Regions from separate parts of the Peribacillus sp. RS7 genome, predicted to be linked through region 3. Evidence: riboswitches for the same ligand, from Rfam matches in the RefSeq annotation. Region 3 holds a riboswitch; each other region holds the start of a gene.

Region 1 (8,207 bases), 1.7 Mb from region 3:
CATCAGCTGTTAAGAAAATGATTGTATTTGGGTGTCCTGCAATACTTGGGTTCACGATGTTATCGATCGCTTGCATTTGGTATGCAGCACGGGTGTTTTCAGTCAATGAACTATCATCATAGTCCGCTTCACGTGTATCCGGATCCACAACTACATTTTCCAATACGGCACCGAAGCGGATCGCATCGAAAATTTGTGGTTCTTTTTCACGTGAAAGGTTGATCGTTTTCGCATAGCAGCCACCTTCGATGTTGAATACGCCGTTAGAAGACCAGCCGTGCTCGTCATCGCCAATCAGTTTACGGCTAGTGTCTGCGGATAAAGTTGTTTTACCTGTTCCAGACAGTCCGAAGAATAAAGCGACGTCTCCTTCACGTCCTACGTTAGCAGAGCAATGCATTGGAAGGATTCCAGCCTCTGGAAGTAAGTAGTTCATGATCGAGAAGATCGATTTTTTCATTTCTCCTGCATATTCCGTTCCGCCGATCAGGATGGTACGGCGTTCAAATGAAACGATGATGAAAGTTTCGGATGAAGTCCCGTCCACTTCTGGGTCTGCTTTGAAATTAGGTGCCGAAAGAATTGTGAATTCAGCTTCGTGACCTCTTAATTCCTCTTCGTTCGGACGGATGAACAAAGTATGGGCAAAAAGATTATGCCAAGCATATTCATTAACAACTCGGATGGGAAGACGTGATGATTCGTCTGCACCAGCGAAACCTTTGAAAACGAAAATCTCTTCTTTTGCTTTTAGGTAGTCAACTACTTTATTATATAGTTTATTGAAAACATCTTCAGAAATTGGCTGGTTCACTGAACCCCAATCGACTTTATCCTTAACGGATGCTTCTTCCACGATATATTTATCTTTAGGTGAACGACCAGTATACTTGCCGGTTTCAGCTTTTACTGCACCAGTTGATGTTAGTACGCCTTCATTTCTGCTTAATACTTTTTCGACCAATTGAGGAACTGAAAGTTGAGTTTGAACATTGTTTCCTGTTAATAACTGGTGTAACTCATTAGAAACATCTACAGAATTCATATATGAGGTACCTTCCTTTGTTTAAGTTTTTATATTACAATTAGTATAACACATTCATTTAAATAGTCTATACTATTTCTTTTAATTTGTGATTATTTTCAACTGGTTTCGTTAATCAATTTTCCTTATTAAGGCGCAGGAACCGAGTCAATACAATTGCATATACTTACATGGAGTGAAAATTTTATTTTAAATAGGAAGTAATTAAGCAACATATTTCTAATTGGCCATTCCTGTTAGTATGCTTTATTTTCTATTATTAATGGCAATTTTCAACATTTCTATTCGCCTTCTGCCTTGGAAACCCTTTGAAGACGCTGAAACAACCCATTTTTTCAAGTGGGCGGATATGTTCTTTTTAGAAAAACATTGACAAGTTCCAACCTGATACGATATTATCTTAAATTGTACGGATTCTCTTATCCCGAGTTGGTGGAGGGACAGGCCCTTTGAAACCCAGCAACCTGCCATATTGAACTTGACTCCAAGATCGATCGCCGAAAATAAAGCGATGGTTCTTCAAGGAATAGTGGTGATGGTGCTAACCTGAGCAAGGTAAAAAACCCTTGAACGATAAGAGTGAAAGGATAGAAGACAGAATTTTAAACCTTTCCTCATTTGCCAGGGAAGGTTTTTGTGTATTTATAAGTAATTCTGTGTCTATAGTTGAAACTAATGAGGGAAACGAGTTCCGTAAAAAATCAGGCTTATGCCTACAACATACTAACTTCCAAGGAGGAAATATGATGTCAAAGAAACGTCTATTTACTTCTGAATCTGTTACAGAGGGCCATCCGGACAAAATTTGTGATCAGATTTCAGATTCCATTTTAGATGCTATCCTTGCTAAGGATGCAAATGCACGTGTTGCGTGTGAAACAAGTGTAACAACAGGTCTTGTGCTTGTTGCTGGTGAAATTACAACATCCGCTTACGTGGATATTCCGCGTATCGTTCGTGATACCATTGCAGGAATTGGCTACACACGTGCGAAATATGGTTTCGATGCTGAAACTTGTGCTGTATTGAGTTCCATTGATGAGCAGTCTGCCGATATCGCAGCTGGCGTCGATAAAGCATTGGAAGCTCGTGAAGGAAACATGTCAGAGGAAGAAATCGATGCAATCGGTGCAGGGGACCAAGGTCTTATGTTCGGATTTGCTTGTAATGAAACAGAAGAGCTTATGCCACTTCCGATTTCATTGGCACATAAACTTTCATTCCGCTTGGCTAAAGTTCGTAAAGATGAAACTCTTGCTTACTTACGCCCTGATGGTAAAACACAGGTAACTGTGGAGTATGATGAGAATAACCGTCCTGTACGTGTAGATACGATCGTTATCTCTACACAGCATGATGCAGAAATTACGCTTGAACAAATTCAAGCCGATATAAAAGAACATGTGATTAAAGCAGTTGTTCCAGCTGAATTGATCGATGCTCAAACTAAGTACTTCATCAACCCGACCGGCCGTTTCGTAATTGGCGGACCTCAAGGGGATGCTGGTCTTACTGGACGTAAAATCATCGTTGATACGTACGGCGGATACGCTCGTCACGGCGGTGGTGCATTCTCTGGTAAGGATGCTACTAAAGTTGACCGTTCTGCGGCATATGCAGCGCGTTACGTTGCGAAAAACATCGTTGCCGCTGGCCTTGCTGACAAAGCGGAAGTTCAATTGGCATACGCAATTGGTGTGGCAGAGCCTGTATCGATCTCGATTGATACATTCGGAACTGGTACAGTTAGCGAAGAAGTCCTAGTTGACCTAGTTCGTGCAAACTTCGACCTTCGTCCAGCTGGTATCATCAAAATGCTTGATCTTCGTCGCCCAATCTACAAACAAACAGCTGCATACGGACATTTTGGCCGTACAGATGTCGATCTTCCATGGGAACGCACGGATAAAGCAGAAACATTAAAAGCACAAGCATAATCCATAAAAAAAGGTGTCCCGCAACAGCGGGGCACCTTTTTTTATGGATTAATTTTGCCTTCAGGGGGAATAATTCAAGAAATCGATAGTTACTCTTGAGTTTGGAGCTTTCTCGTGAATTGGAGCATTTAATCGCGTGTTATATGCGTTTACTCGTGAAATTAGCATTTACTCGTGAGTTAGGAGCAAATACTCGTGAGTTAGGAGTATTTACTCGCGAATTAGAGCAAATACTCGTGAATTGGAGCAAATACTCGCGAGTAAGGAGCAAATACTCGTGAGTTAGGAACGTTTACTCGTGAAATGGAAGCAAATACTCGCCAGTTATGTACGTTTACTCGTGAGTTAGGAGTATTTACTCGCGAATTTAGCATTTACTCGTGAGTTAGGAGCATTTACTCGTGAATTGGAGCAAATACTCGCGAGTTATGTGCGTTTACTCGTGAGTTAGGAGCAAATACTCGTGAGTTAGGAGTATTTACGCGAGTTATGTGCATTTACTCGTGAGGTAGGAACGTTTACTCGTGAAATTGGAGCAAATACTCGTGAGTTAGGAGCAAATACTCGTGAGTTAGGAGCAAATACTCGTGAGTTAGGAGTATTTACTCGCGAATTAGAGCAAATACTCGTGAGTTAGGAGCAAATACTCGCGAGTTAGGAGCAAATATTCGTGAGTTAGGAACGTTTACTCGTGAGTTAGGAGCAAAGACTCGTTAGTTTATTTTATTCGTTCTGCCGTTTTATAGTATTGTCCTTTTTCGGCATATTCGCGTACGATTCGTTCCATATCCTGGCGATCTTCTTCGTTGATTTCGCGAATGACTTTAGCTGGGCGTCCGAATGCCAACATGTTCGGTGGAATTACTTTACCTTGGGGAACGAGACTGCCGGCACCGATAAATGCCCCTTCGCCGATTTCCGCTGCATCAAGCACAATCGATCCCATGCCGATCAAAGCTCCTTTACGGATTTTGCAGCTATGTAAAATGACCTGATGGCCGATGGTCACTTCATCCTCGATGATCAATGGATTATTTGGGCTTTGGTGCAGGACGCTATTATCCTGTATACTGACTTTTTTCCCTATGATGGTTGGGGATACATCACCGCGAATGACGGAATTGAACCAAATTGATGATTCGTCACCAATTTTCACATCACCTGTGACGACAGCATTTTCAGCAATATAAGCGCTTTCAGCGATTTCAGGTTCTTTGCCTTTAAACGGATAAATAATCATTTTCAATCATTTCCTTTCCGAAGTTAATGTTTTTATGTATTATTTTAATATACCGTATGCAAATACACTTGGCTATTTATAATACCAATGTACAACTTGTTAGATTTCTTTTTTGTCGAAAATCACGAATATGGTTATAATTTATATATATTATTTTAACTATCATGGATCGTATACAACAAGTGAAAAGTGAAAGGGGGATTTCGAATGTGGAAATGGGAGACAGAAGGAGACGCAAAAGGCGTCATTGTCATCATTCATGGGGCTATGGAGCATCACGGCCGTTATAAGTGGGTTACACAAATGTGGCTTTCAGCCGGATACCATGTGGTCATGGGCGACCTTCCTGGGCAGGGAATGACAACACGCGCCTACCGGGGACATATCGATTCCTTTGATGAATATTTAGATGAAGTGAAAAGCTGGATAGAAGATGCCTACGAATATTCGCTGCCGGTGTTTTTACTTGGTCACAGCATGGGCGGTTTGATCTCGATACGCCTTCTTCAGGAAGAGGAATGGGACATTGCAGGGGTGATTCTATCTTCACCATGCTTAGGCCTCATGACGAAGCCGCCGAAGCTCATGACAGCCCTCTCTCATGGTTTGAACATCGTGATGCCTAAGTTCAGGGTAGATTCCGGATTGACACCTGAAATGGCAACGAGAAGCTCTGAAGTTCGTGAATCCGATAGAAACGATACCCTATATATCACAAAAGTTTCGATTCGTTGGTATCGCGAGCTTGCACAGGCTATGAAGGATGCTTTTGAAGAGATTCCCGAAATTCAGGATGTACCGCTTTTGGTCATGCAGGGCGGAGATGACAAAATCGTGAATAAGAAGGCGGTTCGTGAGTGGTTTAATTATAACTTGGCCAGTGAAAAGCAATATAAGGAATGGCCGAAGCTTTATCATGAAATCTTCAACGAGCCAGAGCGTGATGATGTATTTCAATATGCACTGAGTTTTGTTGAAAATCGTTTAAAGATATTAGGGTATGTCGTTTGATCGGTACATACTGCGGGATATAATGAAAAAGCTGCTGAAGTGAGATCTTTGGCAGCTTTTTTATTTGGATTAACCTGTGTTTGTAAGCAATTCGTTCGTCTTGATGACCGGTGCACGGAATACATAACAAGTATCTTTTTATAATGTGGAGGATATTGGCGAATAGGTCTAAACGCGTCGTTTTCTTATTTTGTTCCATGCACCCTTCGAGTGGAGGCTTAAACGAATGTCTAATGCAAAAACACCGTTACTAAAGAACGGTGTCATGCGAGATCATCTCTTTTCAATCGCCAAGATGAATGGCGGATTGTTGGCTTGGTTGATGAAACCGTATTTCAGGATATGCGCTTTCTGTTGAGGAAAGTCCCGTACATAATCCATCAATGCATCCCGTTCTTCAGATCCCCCTGGATGTCCATGGTAAATGACGAGGATGATGATGCCTTCTGGTGCCAGCATCTCGAACAGCTGTTCAATGGCCGATATCGTGGTATCTGCTTGGGTGATGATTGATTTGTCTCCGCCAGGAAGGTAGCCTAGGTTGAATATGGCACCTGTGATCTTTCCGGAATGTTCTTGCCTGATGTATTTGCTCAATTGTTCATGCCCATCGTGAATGAGGGTGCAGTGCGCTTGTAAATTCTCGGCCTTCAGTTTCGCCGCTGTGGTTTGGAGGGCTTCTTTCTGAATGTCAAAACTATAGACATGTCCGTTTTCACCTGTAAGTCCTGCAAGAAAGACCGTATCAAAACCGTTGCCCATCGTGCCATCAATGCTTATATCTCCAGGCTGAACCGCCTTTTCAAGCAGAATCCTGGCGAATGGCAAAATTCGATCAAGCTTCATGTTTGTACCTCCGTCTGATGATTTTTCCCCTGCCAGCTGTTGCGGCGTTTCAATTCGGCGTCAATGGCATTCAAGACATCCCATTTATTGACGCTCCACATTGGTCCGATCATCAAATCGATCGGACCGTCACCCGTAATGCGGTGAACGATCATTTCTGGAGGGATAATTTCCAACTGGTCACATACCAGGCTGACATAATCGTCACGGTCGAGAAACTCAAGTAGGCCTTTTTCATATTGTTTGACCATTGGTGTCCCTTTTAATAGATGAAGTAAATGGATCTTTATGCCCTGCACATCGAGTTTGGCGACTTCCCGGGCTGTTTCCATCATCATTTCGTAATCTTCCTGAGGAAGACCATTGATGATATGGGAGCATACGCGGATGCCGTGTTTACGCAGTTTATCGACACCCTCTTTGTAGCAATTGAAGTCATGGGCACGATTGATCATCGTCGCGGTCTTTTCATGAACCGTCTGGAGACCGAGTTCCACCCATAGGTAAGTGCGCTCGTTCAATTCCGCTAAATACTCGACTACATCATCTGGGAGGCAATCCGGTCGTGTCGCGATGGAGAGTCCGACGACACCTTCCTGGGTCAATACACTTTCATATTTCTCGCGAAGCTCTGCCACGGGTGCATGGGTATTCGTGAACGCTTGGAAATAGGCCATATATTTTCCGTCTTTCCATTTATGATGCATCCGTTCGCTGATTTTCTTAAATTGGACGTCTAACGGTTCAACCCTGCTGCCCGCAAAGTCACCCGAGCCTGAGGCACTGCAGAAGGTACAGCCTCCATGTGCGACGGTGCCATCACGGTTGGGGCAGTCAAAACCGCCATCCAGGGCAACTTTAAAAACCTTATGTCCAAAATGATTTCTCAAGTGGTAATTCCATGTATGATATCGTTTGTTATCCGTTGCATATATAAACGGGTTTGCTTGATTCAAATCAGCAACCTCCTAATTAAAAATAAAGCGCAACATATATTATACAACATTCTGGCAGCTAGGTCTTTTTTTGAAAAATAAGCGTATACTGTATACTTGAAGGTTAAAATTTAGCTGCTATTTTCAGTATATCTAATGAATGACTATATCCAATCGGGAGCTGATGGACATGACCGGTCAAGTTGAAGAAGCGATTAATCAAATGAAAAAGAAATTAGCCGAAAATAATCAGGTGATCGAAGTAAATGATGATGGGTTCATATACAAAGCCACTTGCACCTTCAATTCACCTGCTTCGGATGAACAAATTCATTCCTTTGAAAAGAAAACCGGATTGCTTCTGCCCGATGATTATAAAGAGTTTTTAAAAATAACGAATGGATGCCGTCTATTCGATAATGTGGAATCTGGCGGTGAAAATGATTTATACAGCCTGGATGATATTGTTAATTACACATATGAAAATTCATACGAAGGATGCTATAAAGTGGCATGCATTTATCAAGATAATATCGTGATAGATGGGGAAGCCGTCGCTAAAGGTGATAAGGATTATTTAATGGTAAAAGGCCATATTGATGATTTTGAAGAAGGCGAGAAACTCCATATGGGCTTTGCCGAGTGGATCGAGCAGTTCATTTCCCATCACGGGGAGAAGTTTTGGGATAAAGGTTGATTCCTCAAAAAAAATGATAATCCACTCGTTATTTGCTCAAACTAAACAAGATGATTCCGAATCATCCACATGAGACGCGAAGGAGAGGGTTTGTAATGGCAACCAGACAATCCGTCGATCATTTTTTAGAGCAATGTGAAGGAGCTCTCCATTTTGCAGAGTTTGAATTTAACGAGGCCTCACGGCAGGAGCATTATGATGATGAACAATTTCAAAATTCGCAAAAGTATATCGAAGAGGCTTTGACGGATATGGAACGATTGTATGCCAGTTCGAATGCCCAACAACGGGATATGCTTTCGCGGATGCGGCAGCAGATGAATGAATTGAAAAATGAAATGATTTTACTGCGGCATTAAAGGGAAGCAAGGGAGCTATGGATGCATAGCTCCCTTTTTTGCACGATTTTCCTTGAATTCGAATATATAATGAAAAACCTGTCGATAATGTTTATGTACGGCTATTGCAATTATCGGTGAAATTGACTAGAATTAAT
Region 2 (8,207 bases), 2.0 Mb from region 3:
GGGCCGATTACTTTAATGAAGGTGAGAAGAAAGGCAGGGAAGTCCGCGTTTTGCAGGTTGGCAATCAATTTGTCTTCGTAGATGAAGCCGTGCCTATGGATGGCCGAAGAAGCTTGGAGAACCAATCGTTGATCATCAAGAAAGACGGGGAAGAGCAACGGGTGCAAGCGGTTAAATTGACGAGTCAGGAAGTGATGCGGTTTTATCAACCGGAAATTCCGCGGATCTTTAAGCTTGTGGCTTTTTATTTTGGCCTTGTCATCATTTCCTCCATTTTTCAATATGGGCAGAGTTTTTATTTGCAGAAAGCGGCAAACCGAATCATTCAAAAGATGCGAAATGAAATTTTTACGCATATTTCCCGTTTACCGATACGTTATTTCGATAATATGCCAGCGGGAAAAGTGGTAGCCAGGGTAACTAATGATACGGAAGCGATCCGGGAATTATATGTAACGGTGCTCGCCAACTTCTTCTCGAGCACGATTAATATCTTCGGCGTTCTGATTGCTTTGTACATTCTGGATGCACGTGTCGGTACCATTGGCCTTTTACTCATTCCGATCATCGTTATCTGGACGACGGTATACCGTAAATTCGCCTCAAAATATAATCACATCATTCGGGAACGGGTCAGCGATATTAATGGGATGATCAATGAATCCATTTCTGGAATGAGCATCATTCAGGCATTTGGACGTGAAAAGGAGACGAAGCAATCTTTTGAAAATTTGAACCAGGAGCACTATTCCTATCAAAATAAAATGCTCCATTTGAATTCGTTGACGGGTGGAAACTTAATTGGTGTCATTAAAGTTCTGGCGCTAGTGGCATTCGTCTGGTATTTCGGGGGGATTTCCCTTACAGCGAGTTCAGCCATTTCTTTAGGGATGATGTATGCAATTGTTGATTTGATCAGCCGCCTGCTTCATCCGCTTCACGGAATCGTCAATCAGTTCGCTAACCTAGAACAGGCACTTGTTGCAGGGGAGCGGGCATTCAGTTTATTGGATGAGCAGGGATTGGCAGTCAGTGATGAAAACATATCCAGATACAAAGGAAACGTGCAATTCGAAAATGTTTCTTTTGGCTATAAGGATAATGAATATGTGTTAAGGGACATTTCCTTCTCAGCTAAGCAAGGGGAAACGATCGCTTTAGTTGGCCATACTGGATCAGGAAAAAGTTCCATAATGAATTTATTGTTCCGTTTTTATGACAGTAGTGAAGGGCAAATCAAAATTGACGGAAGAAATATTTTGGATATTCCCCATCAAACGCTTAGGGAGCATATGGGAATCGTCCTCCAGGATCCCTATTTATTTACTGGCACCATCGCTTCCAATATCAGTCTGAATCATAAAGGCATCACAAGGGAAATGGTTGAAAAATCATTAAGGGATGTAGGGGGCGACAAAGTGCTGAAGCATCTTCCTTTAGGGCTAGATGAACCTGTGATTGAAAAAGGAGGAACGTTGTCTTCTGGACAGCGGCAGCTAATCTCTTTTGCACGTGCTCTTGCATTCAATCCGGCGATATTGATTTTGGATGAAGCGACGGCAAGCATCGACACAGAAACCGAGGCAATTATCCAGAAGGGAATGGAAGTGCTGAAAAAAGGGAGAACGACCTTCATCATTGCACATAGACTCTCCACGATTAAAAATGCCGACCAAATTCTGGTACTGGATAAAGGTCGGATTGCTGAGCAAGGTACACATGAAGAATTAATGGAACTAAAAGGGAAGTACTATCAAATGTATGAGCTGCAGGCTGGGCCGCATAAAGGGATGGCCGGTTGAAATACAATTGAATAAGTAAGGATAATCAAGATTAAACTATTAATGAAGGTGCCGTTATTGGCACCTTCAAGCACAATGCTTGATAATAGTAATCATTACGCTTAACATATACCTATACTAACGATGAGGTGATAATAGTGAAACAAGAAATTCATCCCGATTATCCACAAGTAGTATTCATGGATACCAACAGCGGTTATAAATTCTTGACAGGTTCCACGAAAACATCCAATGAAACGATCGAATGGGAAGACGGCCAAACGTATCCATTATTAAAAGTGGAGATCAGTTCAGATACGCACCCTTTTTATACTGGAAAGCAGAAGTTTGCTGAAAAAGGCGGACGAGTGGATCGCTTCCTGGATAAATATAATATGAAGAAATGAGAGTAAGGCCGTCGGGAAATCGTTGGCCTTTTTTTATGGATGGGTTTAACAAGAATTAAAATGATGCAAACAAAAAGGGTGCCCATAAATATGGGGCACCCATCCTTTTTTCATTTCGCAGCAATTGCTTCGCCTTTTGCAATATTTACAAGGGCCGCATCGAAGTCCTTGATTAAATCGTCCGGATTTTCAAGTCCGACAGAGAGACGAAGCAAGCTGTTCGTGATGCCCCGCTTTTCCCTTTCATCAGCAGGCATGGCAGCGTGGGACATTTTGGCCGGGTAGGATAATATCGATTCGACAGCTCCAAGGCTTACGGCAAAAACAGGAAGCTCGACAGAGTTCACGAAAGAGCGGAAGACTTCTTCGCTTTCCAATTCAAATGATAGGACCGCCCCGGCTCCAAGTGACTGGCCTTCCTGGATGGCGTGCTGTGGATGATCTGCTAGGCCGGGATAATACACTTTTTTAACCAAGGGCTGCTTCTTTAAGTAGGCGGCAATCTTTTCTGCCCCTTTTTGGGAGTGCTCCATTCTAACGGACAAGGTCTTCAGACCTCTCATTACTAGCCAGGCGTCCTGGACACCAAGAACCGCTCCAAAGGAGTTTTGGAGGGAACCGAGTCTTACTGCCAATTCAGGATCTTTCACTACAGCAAGTCCAGCTACCACATCACTATGTCCGGATAAAAACTTCGTCGCGCTATGAAGGACAACATCAGCGCCCAGATTCAGTGGTTTCTGTAATGCTGGCGTCAAGAATGTATTATCAACAAAACTTAAGGCCCCGGCTGTTTTTGCGATATCACATACGGCTTTAATATCGGTCACTTTAAGTAATGGATTTGAAGGCGTTTCGATGTATATGGCACTCGTATTTGGCTTAATGGCCGCTTTGACGCTTTCAAGGTCCGTCATGTCAACGAAAGTATGCTCAATATTGAAACGTGTCAAAACACTTGTGACCATCCTGAACGTTCCGCCATACACATCTTCGGAAATGACGATATGGTCTCCGGCAGACAACAGTAGGAAAGCTGTTGAAATGGCTGCCATTCCTGATGAAAAGGCAAAACCGTGTGTACCTTCCTCAAGTTCGGCAATGATATCTTCCAGCGCTTCGCGAGTTGGGTTCCCGCTTCTGCTGTAATCATATTTACCGAATTGATCGATATCGGATTGATGGAAAGTGGAAGCGTGCTGAATGGGGACGCTCACACCGCCTGTTGCCGAATCGAATTTATGTTGATTATGGAGTAATTTGGTTTCAAAGCTAAAATCATGATCGGTCATCGTAGTGCCTCCCTTTTTACGTGTGCGAATGCTTGCTGTAAATCCTGAATCAAATCGTCGCTGTCCTCAATGCCGACGGAGAAGCGAAGCAGGCGATTACAAACCCCATTGGCCGTTCTGACTTCAAGAGGTATATCGGCATGTGTTTGTGTAGCAGGATAGGTGATGAAGCTTTCGACCCCTCCAAGGCTTTCTGCAAACGAAATTAATGAGAGTGATTGTAAAAATGGGTTGACCGCCGCTTCTTCAATGATGCGGAAGGAAATCATGCCGCCCCTACCGGGATACAATACGTCCGTAACACAATCATGTTCCGACAAGTAATCTACAAGTACCTTTGCATTCTTTTCATGACGATCCATCCGCAATGCCAGGGTTTTCATTCCGCGCATCAACAGCCAAGAATCAAAGGGGCTCAAGACAGCACCAGTACCATTATGATGGAAGGCAAGTGCATCACATAATTCCGCGCCGCTGGCCACGATCAGTCCGGCGAGCACATCATTATGACCACCGAGATACTTGGTAGCACTGTGAATCACAATATCCGCTCCAAGCAGGATGGGTTGTTGAATAAGAGGCGTGTAAAAAGTATTATCAACGATTAACAATAAATCAAATCGTTTGGCCAATGCGGCAACGGCGCTAATATCCGTTTGCTGCATAAGAGGGTTAGTGGGAGTTTCAATGAAGATGGCTTTCGTGTGAGGAGTGATGGCTTTTTCGATATCCTCCAAACAACAAGTGTTCACATAGTCACACTGCAACCCCCATTTCTTAAAACCTTGTTCTAACAGACGATATGTACCCCCATAAAGATCTTCGCTGACAATCCATGCATCACCTGATTTAAATAAGGCCAGTATAGTAGAAATGGCTGCCATTCCTGAACTGCAGGCATATCCTTGGTCGCCTTTTTCCAGATCGGCGATGGATCGTTCCAATAGTTGGCGTGTAGGATTACCTGTCCTTGTGTAATCGAATCCAGTCGATTGACCGATTCCTTCGTGGCGAAAAGCAGTTGAAAAGTATACTGGCGGATTGACTGTTCCTGTCGCCGTTTCGCTGCGATTTCCTAATTGAGCAAGATATGTTTCAGTTTTGTACATAGTTTTCACTGCTCCTTTGAGTTATATAAAATAAAAAAAGTCTTCTTTAAGAAGAAGACTTTGATTAAGTAGGGACGAGTCATTCTTCTTATCTTCCAAGTTCACAAACTTGTGGAATTAGCACCTTTTCATTGGTTTGAAACAAATGAAGGTTGCTGAGGTGTCATCGGGCCATTCCCTATACCTCTCTCGATAAGAGTTTAGATTATTCAATTTCTTTTGAATTTACTATAAATACAAAATACTGTCAAGAACAAGTTTGATGGATTTTGCTTCGATGTTCATGACTAGGTCTATTGGAGCCTAGCGGTGTCAACACTTTACGTGTCTAAAAAAGAATATCCGGAATTTTCATGTGGTCAAGGATAATCCTGAATGATCCTGTTGAATTAATTGAATTTTTCAGAAAAAGGGGAGGCTTGGCCGGATATTTTTGCTTTAAAATAATAAAGTTTGTACAATGTAAGGAGAGAGAATAATACGACATTATTCATTTCATATACTTAAGGTCTTCGATGAATAGTGCAAACATAGGAGGAGAACACATGGATTACAGAATCGAACGAGATACGATGGGTGAAGTGAAAGTTCCTGCCGATAAATATTGGGGAGCACAGACCGAGAGAAGCCGTAACAATTTCAAAATTGGTAATGAAAAAATGCCGATTGAATTGGTTCGTGCATTTGCATACGTTAAACAAGCTGCGGCAAAGGTGAACTATGATCTCGGTGATCTTTCGGAAGTTAAAAAGAATGCCATCGTTAAGATTTGCGGCGAAATCCTTGAAGGTACGCTTGATGAACACTTCCCGCTTGTAGTTTGGCAAACGGGAAGCGGGACGCAAAGTAATATGAACGTGAATGAAGTGGTCGCTAACAAAGGGAATGAATGGTTAAAAGAAAATGGTGAATCGGAAACACTTCACCCGAATGATGATGTAAACAAGGCACAAAGCTCCAATGATACTTTCCCGACCGCCATGCACATTGCAGCCTTTATGGAGGTCGCTGAAAAGTTGGTTCCTGCCATCAAAGAACTTCGTGATACATTCGATTCAAAAGAAAAAGAGTTTTGGGATGTCGTGAAGATTGGCCGGACACATCTTCAAGATGCAACACCACTGACATTAGGACAAGAAATTTCTGGCTGGAAAGCGATGCTTGATAAAGATCTAGCGATGATTGAGGAAAGCAGCCAAAAATTATTGAACCTGGCTCTAGGGGGAACGGCTGTAGGAACAGGAATCAATACAAAAAAAGAATTCCCGGGACTTTCCGCAAAACAAATTGCAGCGGATACAGGACATCCTTTCGTCACATCGGATAATAAGTTCCATGCATTGACAAGCCATAACGAAATCGTTTATGCACACGGTGCTTTGAAAGCATTGGCAGCAGATTTAATGAAAATTGCGAACGATGTCAGATGGCTGGCAAGTGGCCCTAGAAGCGGAATCGGCGAAATAGCCATTCCTGAAAATGAGCCAGGCAGTTCCATCATGCCGGGTAAAGTCAATCCAACACAGAGTGAAGCGCTTACCATGATTGCGACACAAATCGTGGGTAACGATGCTACAATTGGATTTGCAGCAAGCCAAGGTAACTTTGAATTGAACGTATTCAAACCAGTCATCATCTATAACTTCCTTCAAACAGTGAAATTATTGACGGAAGGCATACACTCTTTTAACATTAATTGTGCGGTTGGCATCACTGCAAATGAAGATAAGATCAAAGAAAATGTAGATCGCTCCCTTATGTTGGTAACAGCATTGAACCCGCATATTGGTTATGAAAAAGCAGCCAAGATCGCCAAAACTGCATTCAAGGACAACTCTACCTTAAAAGAAGCGGCATTGAAATTGGAGTTCCTCACGGAAGATGAATTCAAAGCATGGGTCGATCCCGCTAACATGGTTAATAAATAATTCCATAGGAGTGCCCTCCCGCCGGTATTAGGGAGGGTGTTTCCATGTGTTAAAATAATGAAAGCAACAAATACTGAGATCATAAGTATCGGGAACAGGAGGAATAACAATGTCTTTATGCCCGCTTTGCAACGGTCTAAGAAAAATTCATGTAAATTGCCCGGAATGCAGCAGCAATCTTGAGGATAAAGGGAAATTCATGGATTACGCTGATGATTACAGTGCTTATATGGATATCGACACACTTAAGCTGAACGACGGATACCCCCAATCCCTTCAAAAAGGCCAATGCCCGCATCTTATGAAATGCTCTGAATGCGGACATGATGAAGTGGTATTGGTCCAGGAATAGATTTGACCCTTATTTAATATTTGAATAAATGAAAAAAAGACCCATTCATGAACGGGTCTTTTTACGTTTAATTGGCAGATAACTTCATGCTTTCCTGCATTTGTTCGTCCTCTTCAACTAAAATGCGATGTTCGGTCCCTTTATCAAAAAAGTGTGCTTTATTCATGTCAAGGGCTAGTTTGATGTTCTCGCCTGCCTGGATAATATTCTTGGCATCTACCCGTGCGACGAAGTCCTGCCCCTCTAATGTGGAGTAAAGCATGATCTCCGCGCCCATGAGTTCGGCTACATCAATTTGGGTTGTGAATATACTGTTGGGGGACTCCGTGAAGCAATCTCCTTCGTTATGGAAATCCTCCGGACGGATGCCAAAGATCATTTCTTTTCCGACATATCCTTGATCACGCAGCATTCTCATCTTCAATTCGGGTATTTCAAACGTTTGTTCACCAATTTTAAACATGCCTTCTTTTAATGTTCCGGTAAAGAAGTTCATGGCAGGCGATCCGATGAAGCCGCCGACGAAAACGTTTATGGGTTTCTCGTAAACGTCTTTTGGGGCACCGACCTGTTGGATGATACCATCTTTCATTACGACAAGACGTGTCGCCATGGTCATTGCCTCTGTTTGGTCATGTGTGACATATATCGTTGTGGTGTCCAGACGTTTATGTAGCTTTGCGATTTCAGCACGCATTTGAACCCGCAGCTTTGCGTCGAGATTGGATAATGGCTCATCCATCAAAAATACTTTTGCGTCCCTTACAATTGCACGGCCTAGTGCCACACGCTGGCGCTGACCACCTGAAAGGGCTTTCGGTTTTCTATTTAGCAGCTCTTCAAGTCCGAGGATCCTTGCAGCTTCATTGACCCTTTGCTTGATCTCCGCTTTTGGCGTTTTCCGGAGCTTTAATCCAAATGCCATATTGTCATAGACGGACATATGTGGATATAAGGCATAATTCTGGAAAACCATCGCAATATCACGATCTTTAGGGGGGACATCATTGACTCGCTTGCCGTCTATAAATAAATCCCCTTGGGAAATGTCTTCCAGTCCGGCAATCATCCGTAAAGTCGTCGATTTGCCGCAGCCTGAAGGTCCCACAAAAACTATGAATTCCTTATCGGCAACACGAAGGTTGAAGTCTTTAACAGCTGTCACCTTTTTATCATAAATCTTGAATATATGATCCAATACTAACTCTGCCATGAAAAATCCCCCTTTTAAACTCTTGATTACTTGTACTAATTAAATATAGTCTAAGCTATCAGTTTAGAAAAAAGTATGGGCACATTGCACAAAAAAGGATGAAAACCCCTGTTTGTAATGAAAAT
Region 3 (8,207 bases):
TAAGGGATGCCTTACTGGCATATTTGTCTCTACACATTCATAGACCTTTAAATAAGGGGGCGATGATTTGCGAGAAATTGAGGTTTTTATTGATACAGAAGAGATAGCGGAATTCTTTTTTCAAGAATTGATAAGACGGGGCTATCTTCCAACAGAAGCTGAAGTTGAAGATCTTGCTGACATCACATTCGAATATCTTCTTGAAAAATGCATAATTGATGAAGAAGTCGATGAGTAACCAGTCATAAGACGGTTAGCAGCTTCCTTTCCCTTAATTTTAAAAACAATTAAAAAAAGACGGCGGGCCTCCGCCGTTTTGTTTGCGGTTCTGAGGAGGGGTGCCAAAAGTCTTTTCACGATTTCCAGTTTCCTTATCAGGTTGGTTATTGGATAAGGTTCAATTTTCCTAACTTGTGGTTGATATGGTATAGTAGTTTTTGTATATCATTCCAACCACAAGTTAAGGAGGAAATAGTTGTATGAGCGTACATATTGGTGCAAAAGAAAATGAAATTGCAGAAACGGTCTTACTACCTGGAGACCCATTGCGTGCAAAATATATTGCTGAAACATTTTTAGAGGATGCAAAACTTTACAATGAAGTTCGGAATATGTTTGGATACACAGGGACATATAAAGGGAAAAGAATTTCCGTCCAAGGCACAGGCATGGGTGTTCCATCCATTTCCATCTACGTAAATGAATTGATGAATAGCTATAATGTTCAGAAGCTGATTCGCGTTGGAACTGCAGGAGCCATCCAAAAAGACGTAAAGGTCAGGGATGTAATCCTTGCAATGAGTGCTTCCACCGACTCGCAAATGAACCGCATGACTTTCGGCGGGGTGGACTTTGCTCCAACCGCGGATTTCGAATTACTAAGAAAAGCTTATGACGCGGGCACGGCTAAGGGCTTGCAATTGAAGGTCGGGAATGTATTTACGGCCGATCAGTTTTATAACGATAATAGTGAATTGGAAAAATGGGCAAAATACCAAATCCTTGCGATAGAAATGGAATCAGCGGCCCTATACACGCTTGCTGCTAAATTTGGACGCCAAGCTTTATCAGTATTAACCATTTCCGATCACATTTTAACCGGTGAGGAAACGACGTCGGATGAGCGCCAGTCAACTTTTAACGAAATGGTTGAAGTGGCATTGGAAGCAGCTATCCAAGACTGATAATTGGATGTTAATGACAGGCGGGTGACCAGGAATAAATGATGCTGTATAATGAAGGGTGGGATACAGGCTCATTTATTCCTTGGTATCCGCATTTTTGTAATGTCTCGCCTTAAGGGGTACCCAAGATTTTACGTTTGCGAAGGGTTAAAAAAATACATATGATCAGTAAGTTGTTATTTTTGATAACTATTATTTTTCGATTGGCATGAAAACTGATAAAATAGAAAGAAACCGTTTATATCGTCATGAAGAATGAAAGTGGTGAGGCTTCAGTGGAAGAAGAAAATCAACAACAGCCAAAAGAGGCAGGGAAATTCATTAAAATAAAGAAGTTTACGTTCATTATGGGGATTTTCCTAGTCATATTTCTAACTGCAGGGATTACTACAATAGCCTTGACCTTTGGAAATGAAAAAGTAGAGTCAATAGCACCGGATAAACATTCGGAATTTGAAAAGCTGTATTCTACATACGATACGATAAAAGATAACTATTATGAAGAGATTGATCAAGACAAGCTGGTTGACGGGGCAATTAATGGAATGATCAAATCATTGGATGACCCCTACTCAGCCTATATGGATAAGAAGGAAGCATCGAGTTTCCATGAGAGCATCTCTTCATCTTTTGAAGGAATCGGTGCGGAGATTCAGGAACAGGATGGAAAAATCATGGTCGTCTCACCGATAAAAGGGTCCCCAGCCGAAAAAGCGGGTGTAAAACCGAATGACATCATTTTAAGTGTCGACGGTAAAAGCGTTGAAGGACTGAGCTCTTCTGAAGCTGTCCTGAAAATCAGGGGCGAAAAGGGAACGAAAGTGAATTTATCCATCTCAAGAGCTGGTGAATCGGAACCGATTGAACTCACCATTAAACGTGACACAATTCCGATTGAAACAGTGTATGCGGAAATGCTTGATGATGGAGTTGCAAAAATCCAAGTGACCAGTTTTTCCGAACATACAGTCCAAGAGCTGAAAACGGCGCTTGAAGAAATGTCGAAGAAGGATATGAAGGGTCTGGTATTGGATTTGCGTGGAAACCCAGGGGGACTGCTTGACCAAGCAATAGAAATGGCAAGCCTGTTCATACCTAATGGGGAAGTGGTCCTTCAAGTTGAGGAACGAAGCGGGAAAAAAGATGTCTATAAATCGAAGAATGATGGAGAGCTGAAGATCCCGGTAGTCGTGTTGATTGATGATGGAAGTGCCAGCGCTTCTGAAATTGTTGCAGCGGCTGTCAGTGAATCAGCAGATATTCCTTTGATTGGTGTCAAATCATTTGGCAAAGGGACCGTTCAGACTGCCCAAGACTTTGAAGATGGATCCAACTTCAAATACACGGCAGCTAAATGGTTGACGCCTGAAGGCAATTGGATTCATAAAAAAGGGATCAAGCCTGATATTAATGTGAAGCTCCCTGATTATGCCAACCTTCCTTACATTTCGCCTGATAAGGAATTGAAAGCATCGGATTCTTCAAGTGAAGTGAAAGCTGCTGAAGAGATGTTGAAGGAAGCAGGACATGATCCAGGGAAGATAGATGGATTCTTTGATGAAGCAACAAAAAATGCGGTAACAGCATTCCAAAGGGAACAAAAAATTAAAGAAACCGGCACTATAAAAGACGATACTACCGTTAAATTGATGCAGGTCATCCGGGAGAAAATCCTTAAAAACGACACTCAAGTTAAAAAAGCGGTAGAAGTATTAAAGAAAGAAATCAAATAAATGATTTTGCCCGAAAAGCCTGCCAACGATTATCGTTGGCAGGCTTTTTTGTCGTTTAATGCATACGATTCCAATATTAGGCAGAAAATATGGGTAAATTTCCGATGAGGTGAGGTAATGAAAGAAAAGGTACTGTTCATATATCTATTGATCTTGATTCTGGCAGGCTGCACCTATGCCCCTTTACCCAAACAAAATGGAAATGCAGGTACGGAAAAAAAACTAACCGAAGAAGAGAACGAGGAAAGCGTGAAAACATTTCTGTTTATTGGTGTTGATACCAGGGGGGAGGAAAAATCTCGATCAGATGCGATTATACTGGCAAAATACTTTCCTGAGCAGGAGAAACTGAAGCTGGCTTCAATCATGCGTGATAGTTATGTAAAAATCCCTGGGTATAAACCAGGATATAACAAAATAAATGCCGCTTATTATTATGGTGGAAGGGAACTGCTCAAGAAAACGATACAGGAAAACTTTGATGTCAAGGTCGATCATGTGGCAGTAATTGACTTTCAGGGATTTGTGAAGATGGTCGACTTGCTTGCCCCTGAAGGAGTAGCGGTGGATGTGGATCAAGAAATTATTGATGATATGAGCATTCAAGCAAGCACTGGCAAAAATGTTTTACATGGTGAGGAAATATTGAAATATGTCCGTTTTAGACATGATGATGAAAGTGATTTTGGAAGGGTTGAACGTCAACAAGAAGTAATGGTTCAATTAAAAACAGCGTTTATAAATCAAATCTCAACCTTCGAAGGGATGGCAGCGCTTCCTAGTATAATAGAACAAGGGCTCTCGTATTTGGATACAGATATTGGGCTGAAAACGATAATGGAAATGGGTCCAAAAGCCGTCTTCCATACACCGGAAACCGTTGAAACCTTAAGGATTCCAGTGGAAGGAAGTTTTAGAGATGAAATATATCCCCAGTCTGGAGCCGTTTTGGAAATGGACTACACTAAAAATAAGAAAGCACTTCAGGAGTTCTTTTCAAAATAATAAGAATGTCTAATATCATTTGTTATCGAAAACACGGGATTTAATTAGTGAATAGATTCGAATCACTTAGATTATTGCATAATAGACCTCGAAAGAATAATCATAATTGATCTTCATTAAAAAACGAGACGGATACGAAATCCTTCTCGTTTTTTATCACCAATAAAACTTGGATCATTTAACGAAATCAGGAATGTTTTTGATGAAATCCGGTGTTATGATGCCGTTTTCTGTAATGATGCCTGTAATTAGATGATTCGGTGTAACATCAAAGGCTGGATTGAAAGTCTTCACGTTTTCCGGGGCAATCCTTACACCTTGAATGAAAGTGATTTCCGCTTCATGCCGTTCTTCGATCGGGATGGATGTGCCGGATTGGATAGAGAGGTCGAAGGTGCTTGATGGAGCCGCCACATAAAAAGGGATACCAAAGTGCTTTGCTAATATGGCCAATCCCAATGTCCCGATTTTATTGGCTGTATCTCCATTAGCCGCAATCCTGTCGGCCCCGACTATAATTCCATTTATTCGTTTCTGGTGAATCGTATGGGCGGCCATATTATCAGAAATTAAGGTGACGTCAACCCCTGCTTGCATCAATTCCCAAGCCGTCAAACGCGCCCCTTGCAGGACAGGCCTGGTTTCACAAGCGTACACTTTTAGCGGAAAGTCCCTTTCTTTAGCCAGGTGGAAGGGAGCCAGGGCTGTTCCATAACGGGCTGTGGCAATCCCTCCAGCGTTGCAATGCGTTAGGATGGAATCTCCTTTATCGAATAAGGATAAACCATGTTCCCCGATTTTCCTGCACATTTCTTCATCTTCAGCAAAGATGGCTTGGGCCTCCGATACAAGTGCTTCCTTGGCAGTTGAAATGCTTTGCGCTGCTTTCAACGTATTCTCCATCCTCCTTAACGCCCAAAAAAGGTTGACTGCAGTTGGCCGTGAAGAAGCGAGTTTTTCAATATGCCTCGTTACATTTTTCTTGAATTCCCCTAATTCAGCGGTTGTTTCCTGTTTGGCACCAAGTGCAACACCAAATGCTGCCGTCAGTCCAATTGCTGGGGCACCACGAACTTTTAATGTCAATATGCTGTCATATACATCATCAACAGAATGAAGTTCAATAAATTCAGTTATGGAAGGAAGGGCTTGTTGATTTAATAATGTAATATGGGTATCATCCCATTGTACCGAATATGGTAAGGGTGCTAGTGTAGTCATGTGCAGGTCTCCTTTTAAAGGGTTGAATAAGATGGCAGTGTACGTTGCTTCAACGCTTCAATGACAGCTGGAACATCCAATTCTTCCCGTTTTTTAATTAAAAATGCACCAATTTCCAATGTTGCCGTTTTGGCAGCGATCCTTGTATCTTTATTTTCAATGACGTTTAAATCGGCAACATGGGAAAGGCCAATGGTTCGCCGAATCAGTTCACAGCCGGCAAAACCGAATGCATCTTTTTTGAATTTTGTCAGTAAATAAGGCAGATAACCTTTCACATGGCGGAATGGGCTTTTATTTTGGCCTTCCCATAATTCGGAATAAGTTTCTTCAAAGGCATTCCAAAATTCATGAAGGTGTGAGAAAATCTCTTCCTTTCCAGCGCCATTTCGTGTAATTGCCTGAAAGAGAAGGTTGGCGGTGTATTGACCAAGGTCAAAACCAATGGGCCCATAAAAAGCGAATTCCGGATCAATAACCTTTGTTTCAGTTTCACTTGCAAAAATACTTCCAGTATGTAAATCTCCATGAAGCAAGGCTTCCTGCTCGGTTTCAAAGCTTTGTTTCAGCTTAGCGACCTCAAGTATCACTTCTTGATCATTCCAAATATTTTTGGCGGCATCAGTCAATTCCAGCTCGAAATCTCCCGGGAGTTCCTCAAAAAATGGATCCGTGAAAATAAAGACCTCAGTGATTTTGCAGAGTTCCGGATTCGTGAAATGTCGGGCCACTTCCTTTTTCGCGGATGGTTCTAAATGATAATCTGATGTATAAAATGCCGTCTTCGCTACATATTCACCAATATGCTGTGAAAGCAATGGATATTGATCGCCATCGATCAAGCCTTTTCTAACGATTTTCAAGTGCGATAAATCTTCCATGACTGTAATGGCAAGCTGTTCATCCGAATAATAGACTTGCGGTACGAATTCGGGGCAATAGCTTCTGAAATGAATCAGTGCATTCGCTTCAATGGCTGCCCTTTTCAATGTCAGTGGCCAGCTTTCACCAAGTACCTTGGCATAAGGGACCGCTTGTTTGATTATTATTCCTTTGTTTGTGACTGTGTCTGTAATATGAAAAACATAATTTAAATTTCCATCGCCGATTTCTTTACAGTTTAAACTTGCATCCGCATTGACCAACCCAAGTTTTTTTGCAAGGGTTATAGCTGTTTCGTTTGTCAATCTCTTAAAATTTGAATGGTTTTGAGTCATTCTTTTCCCCTCCAGATTCAAAATAAGAATAAAAAAGCCTCTTTCATATAGAAAGAGGCAGAAGTTTTGGCTTCGGACCTCTTATCTTCCAGAAAATGAATTCTGGTGGAATTAGCACCGTGCTCTGTGGATTTTATAATCCGGCGGTGAATCCGCCCCATTTCACAATGGTATTACAGTCGGTTGCTGGGCTTCATAGGGCCTTTATCCCTCAGCCTGCTCTTGATAAGAGTATATGTTTTCTGAAATTTTAATCTTCGGGAAAATAATATCAACTTTTTAAATAGTTTGTCAATGGGGAAATTAATAATAATCCGGCCGACTATCTTCGAATACGGGTATTTTGTTCATGGCCAAAGCCCAGACTCGATCACTGGAGAGCCTTATTGATTAGCCGTGCCATCGAGAACCAATCATATGTTGTAGCCGTTAACCGTTCAGGTTCGGATGTCAATAATATTCCTTGATTATTGATCCATGGGGGAATATCATAGGTGAATCCGGAGAAGCAAACGAACTCTTGACAGGCACCTTGGACTTCAATAAAGTTACGGAAGCACGGAACTTCGGCGCCTTGAACGGTATGGGCTCGCTGCCATTCAGGAAAACGGATGTCATAACAAATGAATCCAGCACATATTTTTTCATCAAGAGTAAATTAACCATCTTTTTCACCTGGCTGCAGGAAATGATGTTCATCCATTAACTGAAATAAGTGAAGCTTATCATATTGTTTAATGAGATTTCCATGCTTATTGATGATGATCATGTTGTTATAGATGCCCTTGCTTGCTTTTTTGGCAACGGAACCCCCAATTATGTGAAACTGGTGTTTCTTTGCCTGATCTTTTAAACATTCAATCGTTTTTTCTGCTTCTTCATCAGCAATCTCATTTAACCTGGTCAAGTCGTATCCTGTTGACCAAAGCTCTGGTAAAATAACGATATCGGGTTTTGACATTGCTGCTTTTTCCATCCATTGTTCTGCAACCTGAAAATTGATATCTGGTTGCCCGAAGGCAATATCCATTTGAATGCAGGCAATCTTCCACTTCATCGTTTAAAACCCCACATGTAAAAAATGCTTTACAAGACTATGATAAACATATATCATTTGTGACTAGAATTTCAAGAAATTTCAGAGAAGGTGTATAAATGTTGCAATTCGAAAAATCCAGACAACTTCAAAAACTGCCCAAGCAATTTTTTGCCTCTCTAGTCGCAAAAGTCAATGCGATTACGGCGCAGGGTCATGATGTCATTAATTTAGGCCAGGGAAATCCTGATCAACCGACGCCTGAACATATCGTGAAAAGTTTGCAGGTTGCCGCTGAAAAAACGATTAATCATAAATATTCGCCGTTTCGGGGACATCAATATTTAAAAGATGCTGCTGCCGTCTTTTATGAACGTGAATATGGTGTCAAGTTGGATCCGAATAGTGAAGTGGCGATTCTCTTCGGGGGAAAGGCAGGTCTTGTCGAACTGCCGCAGTGTTTATTGAATCCAGGTGATACGATCCTTGTTCCAGACCCCGGCTATCCGGATTATCTTTCCGGTGTCGTTTTAGCACAGGCAAAGACCGAACTGATGCCCTTGACAGAAGAAAATGATTTTCTTCCGAAATACAATGACATACATAAAGAAGTGCTAGATAAAGCTAAAATGATGTTCTTGAACTATCCGAATAATCCCACAGGTGCTTCTGCAACTGAAAGTTTCTTTGATGAAACCGTCTCCTTTGCAAAAGAGCATTCGATTTGCGTGGTCCACGATTTCGCTTATGGGGCGATAGGATTCGACGGAAAAAAACCGATAAGCTTTCTCCAGGCAGAAGGAGCGAAGGA

What was found. A riboswitch is a leader RNA that binds a small molecule or an ion and turns the genes downstream of it on or off. The one in region 3 is predicted to bind S-adenosylmethionine.
Region 1: another riboswitch for S-adenosylmethionine. It lies ahead of metK (methionine adenosyltransferase); the one in region 3 lies ahead of mtnK (S-methyl-5-thioribose kinase).
Region 2: another riboswitch for S-adenosylmethionine. It lies ahead of ACDZ29_RS16295 (methionine biosynthesis PLP-dependent protein); the one in region 3 lies ahead of mtnK (S-methyl-5-thioribose kinase).

What each region holds. Positions count from the first base shown of each region.
Region 1 is NZ_CP168135.1:1,408,445-1,416,651, reverse strand. It holds gene pckA (phosphoenolpyruvate carboxykinase (ATP)) at 1-1,045, opposite strand, end outside; SAM riboswitch class I at 1,462-1,625, shown strand; gene metK (methionine adenosyltransferase) at 1,789-2,982, shown strand; gene ACDZ29_RS07245 (hypothetical protein) at 3,078-3,263, shown strand; gene ACDZ29_RS07240 (gamma carbonic anhydrase family protein) at 3,701-4,219, opposite strand; gene ACDZ29_RS07235 (lysophospholipase) at 4,430-5,233, shown strand; gene ACDZ29_RS07230 (class I SAM-dependent methyltransferase) at 5,507-6,079, opposite strand; gene ACDZ29_RS07225 (TIGR01212 family radical SAM protein) at 6,076-7,035, opposite strand; gene ACDZ29_RS07220 (SMI1/KNR4 family protein) at 7,205-7,711, shown strand; gene ACDZ29_RS07215 (DUF2524 family protein) at 7,807-8,070, shown strand.
Region 2 is NZ_CP168135.1:3,242,146-3,250,352, forward strand. It holds gene ACDZ29_RS16280 (ABC transporter ATP-binding protein) at 1-1,802, shown strand, start outside; gene ACDZ29_RS16285 (type B 50S ribosomal protein L31) at 1,940-2,188, shown strand; gene metC (cystathionine beta-lyase) at 2,299-3,480, opposite strand; gene ACDZ29_RS16295 (methionine biosynthesis PLP-dependent protein) at 3,477-4,589, opposite strand; SAM riboswitch class I at 4,675-4,788, opposite strand; gene fumC (class II fumarate hydratase) at 5,135-6,517, shown strand; gene ACDZ29_RS16305 (hypothetical protein) at 6,627-6,869, shown strand; gene ACDZ29_RS16310 (ABC transporter ATP-binding protein) at 6,937-8,082, opposite strand; gene ACDZ29_RS16315 (PucR family transcriptional regulator) at 8,207-8,207, opposite strand, start outside.
Region 3 is NZ_CP168135.1:5,281,328-5,289,534, reverse strand. It holds gene ACDZ29_RS26160 (YozD family protein) at 68-238, shown strand; gene deoD (purine-nucleoside phosphorylase) at 480-1,184, shown strand; gene ACDZ29_RS26150 (S41 family peptidase) at 1,433-2,917, shown strand; gene ACDZ29_RS26145 (LCP family protein) at 3,035-3,922, shown strand; gene mtnA (S-methyl-5-thioribose-1-phosphate isomerase) at 4,097-5,143, opposite strand; gene mtnK (S-methyl-5-thioribose kinase) at 5,158-6,360, opposite strand; SAM riboswitch class I at 6,439-6,592, opposite strand; gene ACDZ29_RS26130 (hypothetical protein) at 6,824-7,066, shown strand; gene ACDZ29_RS26125 (nitrilase-related carbon-nitrogen hydrolase) at 7,019-7,417, opposite strand; gene ACDZ29_RS26120 (pyridoxal phosphate-dependent aminotransferase) at 7,516-8,207, shown strand, end outside.